4 regions of the Peribacillus aracenensis genome follow, and region 2 is predicted to be linked to each of the others. Evidence: predicted binding sites of a transcription regulator. Region 2 holds the regulator's gene; each other region holds the start of a gene.
What was found. Region 2 encodes LexA, which represses DNA repair genes until DNA is damaged. Its sites were predicted from a motif close to CGAACATATGTTCG; they were not measured.
Positions count from the first base shown of each region.

Region 1: a site for LexA is predicted at 1,088-1,101, ahead of addB (helicase-exonuclease AddAB subunit AddB). Genes of this name have one in related genera too.
Region 3: a site for LexA is predicted at 1,498-1,511, ahead of N0M92_RS28625 (YolD-like family protein). Genes of this name have one in related genera too.
Region 4: a site for LexA is predicted at 1,773-1,786, ahead of N0M92_RS21700 (YolD-like family protein). Genes of this name have one in related genera too.

Region 1 is NZ_JANZMJ010000001.1:1,914-5,131, forward strand. Features, by position in the region: gene N0M92_RS00015 (TVP38/TMEM64 family protein) at 1-442, shown strand, start outside; gene lepB (signal peptidase I) at 476-1,039, shown strand; gene addB (helicase-exonuclease AddAB subunit AddB) at 1,230-3,218, shown strand, end outside.
Region 2 is NZ_JANZMJ010000023.1:61,809-65,026, forward strand. Features, by position in the region: gene N0M92_RS20090 (DUF896 domain-containing protein) at 1-38, opposite strand, end outside; gene N0M92_RS20095 (YneB family resolvase-like protein) at 104-760, opposite strand; gene yneA (cell division suppressor protein YneA) at 780-1,091, opposite strand; gene lexA (transcriptional repressor LexA) at 1,247-1,870, shown strand; gene N0M92_RS20110 (LysM peptidoglycan-binding domain-containing protein) at 2,154-2,321, opposite strand; gene N0M92_RS20115 (hypothetical protein) at 2,618-2,905, shown strand.
Region 3 is NZ_JANZMJ010000063.1:2,049-5,266, reverse strand. Features, by position in the region: gene N0M92_RS28635 (STAS domain-containing protein) at 1-701, opposite strand, end outside; gene N0M92_RS28630 (hypothetical protein) at 834-1,079, shown strand; gene N0M92_RS28625 (YolD-like family protein) at 1,121-1,465, opposite strand; gene N0M92_RS28620 (DUF4386 domain-containing protein) at 1,808-2,524, shown strand; gene N0M92_RS28615 (IS110 family RNA-guided transposase) at 3,115-3,218, opposite strand, start outside.
Region 4 is NZ_JANZMJ010000027.1:54,328-57,545, reverse strand. Features, by position in the region: gene N0M92_RS21710 (hypothetical protein) at 238-738, opposite strand; gene N0M92_RS21705 (hypothetical protein) at 1,072-1,230, opposite strand; gene N0M92_RS21700 (YolD-like family protein) at 1,816-2,145, shown strand; gene N0M92_RS21695 (DnaD domain protein) at 2,518-2,970, shown strand.

The DNA of each region.
Region 1 (3,218 bases), on a different contig from region 2:
CTGGTGGGGCTTTTTATTTTCTTGGATTGGAGCGGTAGCGGGCTCTTATTTGATCTTTTGGATTATTAGAAGATATGGTCAAATGAGATTTTTTCGATTTTTGCAAAAGCATAAACAGGTGCAGAGGTTGATGGTTTGGGTGGAAAGCCATGGATTCGGACCTTTGTTCATATTGCTCTGCTTCCCTTTTACACCTTCGGCTATCGTTAATATCGTGGCAGGACTTTCAAAAGTCAGTCCCTTGCAATATGGACTTGCAGTAGTGGGAGGGAAAGCGGTAATGATCTTTACGATCAGCTTCGTAGGTTACGATCTAGTATCCTTAATTCATAAACCTGTGCGTACGATCATTATCGGGATTGTCATCTTTATCCTATGGTATGTGGGGAAAAGACTTGAAGTCCGGTTAAATAAAAGCATGAAGAGGGAAGAGGGACAATAAATTAGTATATAAATGCAGTAGGGGTTGAACTAGATGGAAAAAACAAACAAGAATTCTTTATCCGATTGGATAAAACCAGCGATGATAGCTTTTGTTATTTACATCTTGATCCGTACATTTCTCTTTTCAAGCTATGATGTTGAAGGGAAGTCGATGCAGCCGACCCTAGAAGATGGAAATAAACTTGTCGTGAATAAAATCAATTACCATATTCATGATATCAACCGTTTTGACATTATTGTTTTTCATGCGAACTCACAAGAAGATTATGTTAAGCGAGTTATAGGGGTTGCAGGTGACCAAATTCGTTATAAAGATGATTGGCTTTACGTAAATGGTAAGAAAGTGGATGAGCCTTATCTTCAGAAATTCAAGGAAGGTTTCCCGGGACAGGATTTTACGGGTGATTTTACATTAAAAGAATTGACGGATGTGACCAAAGTTCCCGAGGGCAAGCTTTTTGTCATGGGTGATAATCGTCTTGAAAGTGCTGACAGCCGTCACTTTGGTTATATACCGGTTGAAAATGTTGTCGGTAAAGTGGATGTTCGATATTGGCCGGTCAAAGAATTCAATTATAAATTTACAGGTGAATGATCGTAGAAGCCCAAAAATTATGTGGGCTTTTTCTTTTGGGGAAAAACACGAACGTACGATTGGTGTTTTTTCAGGGGAAACGTTAAAATAATAGAAAGTAATTCTAATTGGAAACAGAAACCTAGTCATGGTTACTAAAGTATTTCTGGTATGATGGATCTAGATATTATGTTGTAAGGGGGAAAAAGAGATGTCACTCCGTTTTTTACTGGGAAGATCGGGTGCAGGGAAAACTTCGAATATATTGGACGAAATTCGCTCCAAATTGGCAGAAGATCCCGAAGGAAATCCAATTATCTACCTTGTTCCTGATCAGATGACGTTTCTATCTGAATATAAATTAATTAAAACACCAGGCCTTGCCGGAATGATCCGGACACAGGTTTTTAGTTTTAGCAGGCTTGCTTGGCGCGTTCTTCAGGAGACCGGGGGGATGAGCCGGCTGCATTTGGACAGCGTTGGCGTTAATATGTTGATACGGAAGATCATGGATGATAAAAAGGAAGAATTAAAGATGTTTCGTCGTTCTGCTGATAAGCAGGGGTTCATTGCGCAGATGGAGCTAATGCTGGCTGAGTTCAAGCAGTATTGCATCCAACCTGATGACATTCAAAACTATTTGGCCGAAACCTCACAGGCCGGCAGCGGCATTCAGGATAAACTGCATGATCTTGAATTGGTCTATCAGGCATTTGAGGATGAAATGGTTAACAAATATTTGGATTCCGAGGACTACTTCACTTTACTGATCGAGAAAATGGCTGATTCTTCCTATATAAGGGAAGCGGATATATATATCGATGGTTTTTATAGTTTGACTCCACAGGAATTATTGATTGTGGAAGAAATGATCAAGTTGTGCAGGAGTGTAACGATCTCGCTGACGTTAGATCAGCCCTATAGACAATATGCTCCGGATGATTTGCAGTTGTTCAGGCAAACGGGAAATCTATATCATCACCTTTATCAAGCTGGATTGAGGAATGGCATACCGATTTCAGAAGATCGGATCTTAAAAGGGACGGAAAGATTTGGAAAGAACCCGGGACTGAATCATCTGGAAACTTATTTTGCCATTAGACCTGCCAAAGCGTTTGAGCAGTCGCCTGATGTAACGATTGCCCAGGCAGTTAACCGCAGAGCCGAGATTGAAGGAGTTGCCAGGGACATCTTGTCGCTGGTCAGACAGAAACAGCACCGTTTCAGTGATATTGCGATTTTAGTCCGGAATGGAGAAGCGTACGCAGATATTTTACAAACTGTTTTTCGGGATTATCAAATTCCCTTGTTCGTCGATTCCAAACGGACGATGCTGAATCATCCTCTGATTGAACTGATTCGTTCCACTTTGGAGATCATCAATGGCTATTGGCGTTATGAGCCGGTATTTCGTGCGATCAAGACGGAGCTTCTATTTCCACTGCAAAATAACCATGATAGAATACGCGAACAGGTAGATAAGCTGGAAAACTATGTGCTGGCCCGTGGCATTAAAGGAAGCAGGTGGACGTCCAAAGATCGTTGGACCTACCGGCGCTTCCGCGGACTGGAACTAGAGGACCGGAATCAAACGGATAAGGAAATGCAGCTTGAGCAAGAGTTGAATGAGCTGAAGCAATTATTTACCGAGCCCATCTTGAAGCTCTCAAAACGTGTTAAAAAGGCTGTTAATGGCAGGGAATTGTGTGAAGCCCTTTATCTATACCTGGAAGAATTGCATGTACCGGAAAAATTGGAAAAGCTGAAACAAGAGGCAGAAGAAGCAGGTGATCTGGTATCGGCAAGAGAGCATGAGCAAACATGGAATGCAGTTGTCGACCTATTGGACCAATTCGTTGAACTGCTGAGCGGGGAAGAGCTTTCCCTGAAACAGTTTGCAGTTATCATTGAAGCTGGTCTGGAGTCTCTGGAATTTTCTTTGGTACCTCCGGCAATTGACCAAGTATTGGTTGCCAATCTAGATTTATCACGCCTGGATGATGTGAAGACAGCTTTTGTTATCGGCCTGAACGAAGGGGTTTTGCCAGGAAAAGCTGTATCTGATGGGATATTTTCAGATAGTGATCGTGAGGTGCTGCTGGCTGGTGGACTTGATGTTGCCCCAAGTTCAAAAGTGCGCCTGCTTGATGAGGAGTTTACAGCGTACAAAGCATTTACTACGCCTGCCGAGACCCTTTGT
Region 2 (3,218 bases):
AGTTCATTAATACGGGCTAATTTTTCTTTTGATAACATAATTTCGCTCCTTCATAATCTGCGGATATTGTCATGGTATTAAAAAAATAGCGAAATTACAAGTTCTATGATTGACTTTCCTGTGTATTCAATTGATGTTCGAGAAAACGCCTATTCACTGTAGCCTTAGATACATTGTATCCAAAGCCCCTCAAAGTTGCTGCGATTTCTGCAAATGTCAATCCATTGGCCCGAAGTTTAATAATTTCTTCTATAGGAATCTCCTTACGGTCCCTTCCGGTTGAATTCCTTTGATTCTGAAGATTTTTTTGAGGACGATACCCTTTTTCAACGGCCCTTATCATCCCGCGCTTTATTTTTAGATTATGTAGTTTCCTTTGATATTCTTCTACAATTCCGACAATCTGGATGACCATCGCATCCGAATCCGATAGCTCAAGTTCGCCATCGTGTGAGAGCGTATAAATTTTCACATCTTCTTTAAGGATGACATGGAAAAGGGCTATTTTGGCATTCCCTCTTCCCAGCCTCGTTTCGTCCTGGATTAATAGTACTTCAGCTTCTTTGGTTTTAAATAGTTCGAGCATGTCAAAAATGCCATCCCTATTCAACTCATAGCCACTAGCCTGTTCTTTTATTATGGAAATGACTTCAACATCCATCTTTTCTGCCAATTTGACTAATTCATCTTCCTGCCTTGCCAATGATGTTTCCTGTGACTCTTTTTCTGTGCTGACCCTACAATAGATTACCGCTTTCATAATACCCTACCTTCACTGCTTACTGCTCACTGGCCAAATTCTGGACAAGTTCTTCCCCTTTAACCGGTATGACGATGACTTGACCAGGTTTAATCGAATCCGCCCTTACTCCATTATGCTCTTCTATCCAACCAATGAATTCTTTTTTTGTCAAATTTGCTTCTTCATATTCTTCGGCAATTCCCCATAGGGTGTCACCTTCACTTACTTCTATAGAAAGGAAATCATTTTTTTGATCATTGTTCAATGTGCAAGAGAATAAAATTGAAAAGATAAATACTGATCCCGCTAATAGAATCGTATAAATATAATTTTTGTATAATTTTTTCATAAATATCCCTCCAAAGCGAATGTTCGTTCGTATGTTATGACCAAATTATAATACGAACGTTTGTTTCAGTCAACAACAAAATTCGAACTTATGTTTGTATAGAGTTGGGGGCCATGCTATAATATAGCAAAGAACATTGGGGAAGAGGTGCACTAATGACTAAACTATCAAAACGGCAGCAAGATATTCTTGATTTCATTAAAGAAGAGGTTCGCCAAAAAGGGTATCCACCTTCCGTACGGGAGATTGGCGAAGCAGTGGGACTTGCTTCAAGTTCAACAGTACACGGACATTTATCCCGCCTGGAAAGTAAAGGTCTGATTAGACGTGACCCAACCAAGCCAAGGGCCATTGAAATAATGAATTCGGAGGAAGCGAACAATATTCCAAAAGCCAATGTCGTGAACGTTCCGTTACTTGGAAAAGTTACAGCGGGCATGCCTATAACGGCCATCGAGAACATAGAAGAATACTTTCCGCTTCCCGAAAGCATGGTACCGCATGATGACCATGTATTCATGCTGGAAATCATGGGTGAAAGTATGATTGAAGCTGGAATTCATGATGGAGACTATGTCATCGTGAAACAACAAAGCAATGCCAATAATGGAGATATCGTCGTGGCCATGACGGAAGATGATGAAGCCACTGTAAAACGATTCTTTAAGGAACCGGATTACATAAGGCTTCAGCCCGAGAATTCAAATATGGAACCAATTATTTTACGAGATGTTTCGATACTTGGAAAAGTAATAGGCTTATATAGACAAATACACTAAAAGCGCTAACCGCGCTTTTTTTGTTTGTTTAATTTATGTCCCGAATTCTCTCAATATGCATATGGAAGAGTAGGTTTTGATATATTTTTTAATAGAATCTATTTTCATGTGAATATTACATCTTTTATTTCGGATGTACGGATCACTATCCCTCTTGTTATAAATACTTTGGAAAGAAGCTCATTCAAAAAAAAGGAGAGCGTTGAAATACCGTTCCCAGTTAAAATTTCATTCTTAATATTTGGTTCACTTTAATAAGGTTAAGTTCGACCAAGCCATTCCACTATTGAATCTTCACTTGTGTAGAACCATATGCTTTTGCAAGCGCAGAGACGGAATCCCCTTTTTTGACAATATGATAAACTTCCTCGTTACTTGCTTCATATTTAGTTAAATCGCTTATTTCTATAAGGTTCACCAGTTTATCTGTATATTTCGGATCCGAGGCCAAGATGGGTATTTCCTGAATTTGTTCCATACTTGAACGGGACACGGTAAGGTATTCGATTGTTTATGTTGGCAATTTCCGAGTTGTTTTAAACCATTCCCGCGGCCAACCAGAAAAAGCCGTCAATCCATATAATTATATGGATTGACGGCTTTAAAATTGAACTCTGAAAATCTTCAAAACCTGGTTACATAACCTTTTATATATTAGTTTTAAATATGAATTTTTTTATTATAGTATAAAGCCTTGATAAAAAGTAAAAATTAATTTTGAAAACTTCTATTTAAGGTGGTGAAATTATGGACTTCCCAACCATCCATACAAACTTTTGGGATGCAGTAATAGCCATTCCTATCATCATGATTCTTACTCAACTAATTAAGGTCATGTTTCATATTCGCCCAAAATTCATCCCTACCATCGCTTTGGGTCTTGGCTTGTTCATTTCCATTTTCATCAGTCATCGTCATCACTTGGTTGCAGGGATTTTCATGGGCTGGTTTTATGGCTATGCAAGCATTGGCAATTATGCTGCACTTAAAACAGGTATTTTGTCTTATAGAGAATCTTATCAAAAGACAGATTGAACCCGTTGTCTTGCTGCAATTCATGAATCTCTTGTATTGCCACGAGCCCGACTTGCTTCTATCCCCATCGAGCATCCGTTAAATTAATCTCTAAGTTAACAATTACGACTTTAATTTTCCTTTGGCTGAATAACCAACTCTTATGTTAACCAGACCATTATACATTACCCACAAAATACCTTTTCAATTAAGAAAAGGTATTAATCGATAAAAAAGAGGTTCGAAATGCACTTATCCCGAACCATGATTTTAAAAGAAAAACTGAATGTTCTTTTAGAAAAAAACCGTACTCAAACTGACTTTACTTCGAATT
Region 3 (3,218 bases), on a different contig from region 2:
ACAGTGGTGCATCCCATTAATGAAGTGCCGTCAATAATCTTCATTAAATGATTCATTACTTCAGGTTCCATTTCCATAATTCCAGATAAGTCCATAATCAATGTTTGAATACGTAATTTTCCAATCTCTATTAAAACTTTTTCCTCGAGAATATTCGTCCGGTAAAGATCAACCGCACCAATTAGGGGTAAAATACATATAGTGGGTGTTATTGGTATTATAGGCACCGAAAGATTTTCAACCAATTCTTTTTGAGCCATTATCAACGAATCTTTGTATTGAGAATAGGTGATAAAAAACACATTTAAAAACCTATCTACTTGATTATTAACTTGTTCTTCTACCAAAAAAAATTCTTCAGTAATAACTTTATTCTGTACCTCATTATATTTTTGTAGGAACTTCCACAAGGTTCTTCGAATGGCTTGTACCCACTCTAATTTGAAATATAACGGTATTTCGTGTGTCGCCCAAGCTATACCTTCTTGTTTAGCAAATGATTGAAGTTCTTGTTCTTCACCCTTAATAATGTATTGAACCAGCTTATGGGCATTATTTATCAGGTCAATATTACCGATTGTTAAAATTTCTTCAATTTTGTCTTTCACATTAAATGCTTCGTTTAATAATGAACCTTCAAAATCCTCTTTATTTTCTTGGATGAATTCCAAAAATTTATATGTTTCTAGTGAACCCTTCATAATTTAATCCCCCTATTACTGTATACCAAAAATACTATTACCCTGTTATTATAATTACTAAACCTGTTTACACTATTTTTATGTTAATTAATATTGTAAAACTAAAAACTCTTGGGTCAATGAGGTATTATTGTGAACATTAATATCAAAGTGTACTTACATTCAAAAGGAACTAAGTTTTTACAAGGTGGAAGCTTCCCTGTTCTAAATTCAGCTTATAAAAAAGATCCTGACTGGACGGCTGCTATAGCTGCATACGAATGGATTCAGCAGATTAAAATTAAGTTCGCTGCTAGTGAAGATTTTCAAATAGATAAGGTGATTTATAACGAAGATATTGATATCACGGAGTTAGTTAAAAATGTTAAGCCTAATTAAAACCAAAAAACAAGCCCCTCTCACTTAAAGAAGGGCTTTTATTAATCCTCAACAATTACACTAATGATGTCACTAAACTGAATATACTCAAAGGAGCTATCTTTCTTTTGAATACGTAACTCTTTCGTGAAAGGATGTATGTACACACAATAACCATGCAATTCTTTTGGATTTCCCTCGTTATGCAATCTAAAACTTATCGGTAAATGAAATTCCATTGCATAATGAATATTGTTTTCAAACTCTTCAACCTGGTATTCATCGAGGATAGGTTTTTTATTTAAGAAGTAATCAACCTCACCTATTTTCTTATTTAAAGCTTTATGTTCTGGCATAATTAATGCTGCTTGCCATTTAACGAGCCCTCTATCACGAATTGTACTCATCAGAAAGATCCCTCCTTTACATCCATTATATACGAACAGCTGTTCCTGCGAAAGGCAAAAAAATTCCTTCCCCGATTAAGTTCGAGCTAGAGAAATGTTGATTTTTGAACAAATAAAAGAGAGACCACTTATTGTGGTCTTCCTTTACGCCTATAGAACTAACGCACCCGATAGTTGAAGTAACGGCATTAATTTTGACTACAGTAATCCCGACAATATTAGAGTAATAATTGGAGTAAGCTCGGTAATATGATAAATAACAAGTAGCTGAAGTATTAAATTTGTTTGGGACCCAACGGGTTATTAGTCTTATCACTATACTTAAAGAAGGGAGATGAACAAATGAATCCTACCAAAAAGAGCGCAAAAATTGTAGGGGTACTGTTTATACTTGCAGCAGTTACAGCAATAATAGGTCTAATTTTATACAAGCCTATCCTAAATGGTCCGGATTATCTGATTAATGGTTCTGAACATGCCAACCAGGTGACACTGGGAGCGCTTATGGAATTAATTCTTGTCGCTTCAGCGATTGGTACTGCAACTACAATGTTTCCAATTTTAAGAAGGTATAATGAAACTATTGCGCTTTGGCATGTTTGCTTCAGGTTTCTTGAAGCGATTGTCATTACTATTGGTGTAATCAGCGTACTGTCCTTGTTGACTTTAAGCCGCGAATTTGTCGCAGCAGGAGCCCCGGATACCGCATCTTTTCAAACTTCTGGTATAGTATTAAAAGCAATACATGACTGGACATTTATGCTTGGTCCCCTTTTCATGTTGGGTATAAATACGATGATGTACAGTTATATATTTTACAAAACCAATCTCTTACCCAGGTTTATACCAATCTTGGGTATGACCGGGGCAACTCTTGTTTTTATTTGTGCCTTGTTGGTAATGTTCGGTGTAATTCAGCAAATTTCTGTTTGGGGTGCTATTTTGGCGCTTCCAGTAGCAGCTAATGAAATGATTTTAGCAGTATGGCTCATCGTTAAAGGGTTCAATGAATCTGCGCTTGCTTCCATGTCTGCAAGCAAGAAAACGAACGAGAGCTGATGGTAACCACCATTGAATCATCTGAACTTAAAGGTGAATAGTTTCTTACCTTTATAGTTAAAGCTAATTAAATAAAAGACGTTTGGAAGAATTTCTAAACGTCCTTTTTTACTAATCTTTACATACTCTCATTGAACTCCCTCAGTATGATAGCTATATCTCTCGAATGCTCACTTATTCGCAGGATTTCATAACCCTTGAAAATACATTAACGGTTAAAAGCAATGAGCTTAGATTATTATGACTTCGTGGAGACATAGTTAAATAAAGGAGTAGTAGATAACTCCGTATTTTACCATATAATGCACGTAATCTCCACGCCGCCCCTGGAGGCTTTCCCTCCCATATCTCAACGGGTCATAAAAAAATATGCCCTCTCATTCCTTCGTCATGCCTATCCAAGGGGTGGAGGCCAGTTATGCTAACCTAATGGGTCAGTGCCCTTTTGTTCAATTAATCTGGTACTCCGTGCATCTTTAAAATCCTACGAATAAGAAAACATTCGACAAAAGATAAGCTGAAAATCAAGTCTAATGATTTTTAAGTGGTTCCCTTCGAGAACCTGAAAAGCATGATTTATTCAATAAAAACTACGCTGCCAGAGCTGAAAAAAGTTGTAATTTTTCTGGAGAATACGATTCATTTCGTTTGGCTATGCCTACAAATATTCGAGCCAGTTTACCAACCAATTTCA
Region 4 (3,218 bases), on a different contig from region 2:
ACCCATAATCACTTATTATTCTTCTGTTTTAATATAGAAAAATAAAATCAAGATTATAAGCCAAAAACTCCAAACTTCAAATACTCCAGAGGTTTCCCACATAACAGTTAAAGGGTTATTTAAAGTAATTTTCGTTAATATATATGCTCCTATAATAATTCCTATTTTTTTTTTCGTAATAAATCGTCCTTTCTGTTCTCATTAATATTGTCCACTTCATCTTCTTGCTATTAAAATTCACTTTTTTTGTCTCTCGGTTTTTATAATCATTGGTGCCTTTTTATCGTTTTTTATTGATTCTAGGTATCTTGCCAAATATGATTCAGTAATTCTTGTTGGGACATAGCCTAGACGTGTCCGAATAATATTTTCAACAACAAATGCCTTTTTAGTAAAATGCATATAGTCTTTACCTGATGAAATTTCATATTCCTTAAAATCCTCTGAATCTCCCTGCTGCTGACCTGCTTTGTAAAAGGTATTCATATAAGAATACATTTCGCTACGCTCTTTCCTAATAGCTTTAAGTAAATACAAAAGTTCAAATGTTGATAAAGTCATAAGCTCTGGTGTTGTTTTTTCAATGTGAACATCTAATGCAGCTTCATTAACACGTATATCAATTCTTTCTCCATTTGTTTTCACAATGAGTGGATCCAGATTCATACAACAAAAATCACAATAATATTGAGTGTTCATTTTTTCGAGATTACTCCCACAATAAGGACATGTTTTCATTTAATCCTCTCCTTATTTTATAGCATATCAGCCAGCTTTTAGACTGGCTGATATGTGTAAATTCTTGTTCTTGCGTATAATCAATCGATTGAACCCTTTCTCCTTTTTATCACTTGCAAAGTAAGCCAAGATAAAAGAGAAATCAAGATCAAAATGTCTAAAACTGTTTGAAGTGCCGAACCATAAGGGTAAACTCTTATGAATAAATAAATTGTAACGAAAATGATGAAATAGAAATTACCTTTTGTTTTCATAATTTGATCCGAAGTGTTATATAATAGGATTTAGGAAGGAAAGACAAACTGTCTTTCCTTCCCGGCTCATTTCGCTTAATTACTTACGCTTTCCAGGGCGGGGTTTTTTGCGAATTTGAGCTTTTTTCTTTTTCGACCGTAAAGTCTTGATGTCAAGCCAAGTCTTGATGATCGAAAGAACCGACGCGACAATTCCTAATGCCGTTAAAACGATTCTTAATTCGGTCTCATTTAACACTTCGTTATCACCTCCTTAATAATATTATACCATTTAGACACTAAAATTACAACGTTTTTGGTATCTTTTTCATATATTTCTACATAAAAATTGGGAATAAATCAGCTATCTACGGTATCTGTCAACGGTACCGGACCGAAGGGAGGATAAGGAGTTGATAGACTCTCTATCCAAGAGCCTATTGTTGTCAACAAACTTCCACGTTTGTTGGCGCCTGCCGAAGGGGCATCCCTTCCAAGAATGGAAGGGTTGGGTAGGTTGATACTTTTATTGCGATCCAACGTGCTAGGTTGGCTGGGTGTGGGCAAGAGCCCACGGTCTTGTGGTTTAAGGTTTTCGGCTCGTTCGGTATGGCGGTGAAACCGTAAAGGGAACAGGAACCTACGAAATGTAGGCGTTAGCCGTACAGATCGTGGTTATCGGGCCATTTAATGCCGAAGCGACACGTACAGAATGACAGAAAGATGCTCTTCCTTTCTGATCAGTCTGTAGTGCTGCCGCCCAAAGGATTTTTAGACTCCATAATCATACAATTGCAAAATGGAACAAATGTTCCTATAATGAGTTTAAAAGGGCGGAAAAATTATGATAAATGACCGAGGCATTATAAAATACCAAGGTTTCTTAATGCCAGAACACATAAAAATGCTAAAAGAGTTAGATACCGATGATCATAAAGTGCCAAAACCACAATTGGATGAACGTCAAATTGAGGACATGGAACAACTTTTTTCAGAAAGTTTAGCTACTCAAACCATTTTAGAAATAATAACTTGGAAAAATGGATTTTTTAGTTCGAAAATAGGTTTTGTAAAAAGGATAGATCCAATAAGTAAAAAAGTCTTTATTAAGGATGAACTTGGAACTCTTATTAGTATTGATTTTATTAACATCACAAACGTTTCTCCTAAATAAAATGTTAGCCTAAAGGCTAGGGCAGGGTTAACCCTGCAACAAGTCTTTAGTACATATAGCTTTAAACATACCTTTTAATGCACTATCAAGATTCATTCTTTCCAGAACTTTATGGCCATTTTATCTGAGGTGTGAACGGTAATAATAAAGTTGGTGGGAGGATTGGAAGTATGACCGAAAGAAAGATGTGTTTGTACTGTGCTCAATGGTACCATTTTTCTGTAATGACTCCATTGTATGAACAAGGTAAGTCCTATATTGCATATTATTGTGAGAGATGTACACCGGCTGTTAAAGATAATCTTATGAAGCTTCCGTACAGGTCACTATTCACATGGGGGAATAAAGGTAGCGATCATAGGGGGGAATTAAATGAGTGACAATGGTGAAAATCAAAAACAGAAACTTATTGAACATCTAAATAAAGTCACGCCAGAAGAACGGATGACCCAGTTAAGGGAAGGAATAAAACCTTCAGAAAGCGAACTAGTGACCATCAAAAAACTAAAAGTTAATAATCGTTTGCCTGACGGTGTAGTAAATGTTTTGATTGAGTATATGCTATTGAAATTTAATTCTAAGTTTCCTGACCATGTGGCAATGAAAATTGGTTCCCATTGGGCTAGATTAAAGGTTTCAACAGTGGAGCAGGCTATAGACTTAGCTAGAAAAGAGCATAGACGATATAAAGATTGGGCTAATTCAGTAAAAAAAGAAAAGAATGAACCCCATAAGATTACTGAATTAGAGTCTATTAAGGGCGCAATTAAAGCTGGTTTAAATGATGAACAGCTAGGAAGGTATGTGAGAGCTTTATTTTCCTAGGGAGCGTGCCTAATGGTGCCAGGACAAAAAAACAAAATAAGCCCCCAAACAGGAGTTAACAATAGGTTTTGATGATACCATTTGCGGAGCAAATGGTATCAAAGGTTTTAGGTTGCTTCAGCAACCGTTGACAGGCTCGATGCCTGCCTTATAATCAAGTAAAAAACGTATGTTTTTTACTTCCATTCGTAGCGATCACCAGCCTTTTCAATAGCTCATGTACATATTTATTTAGAGAAGCAAAGAGG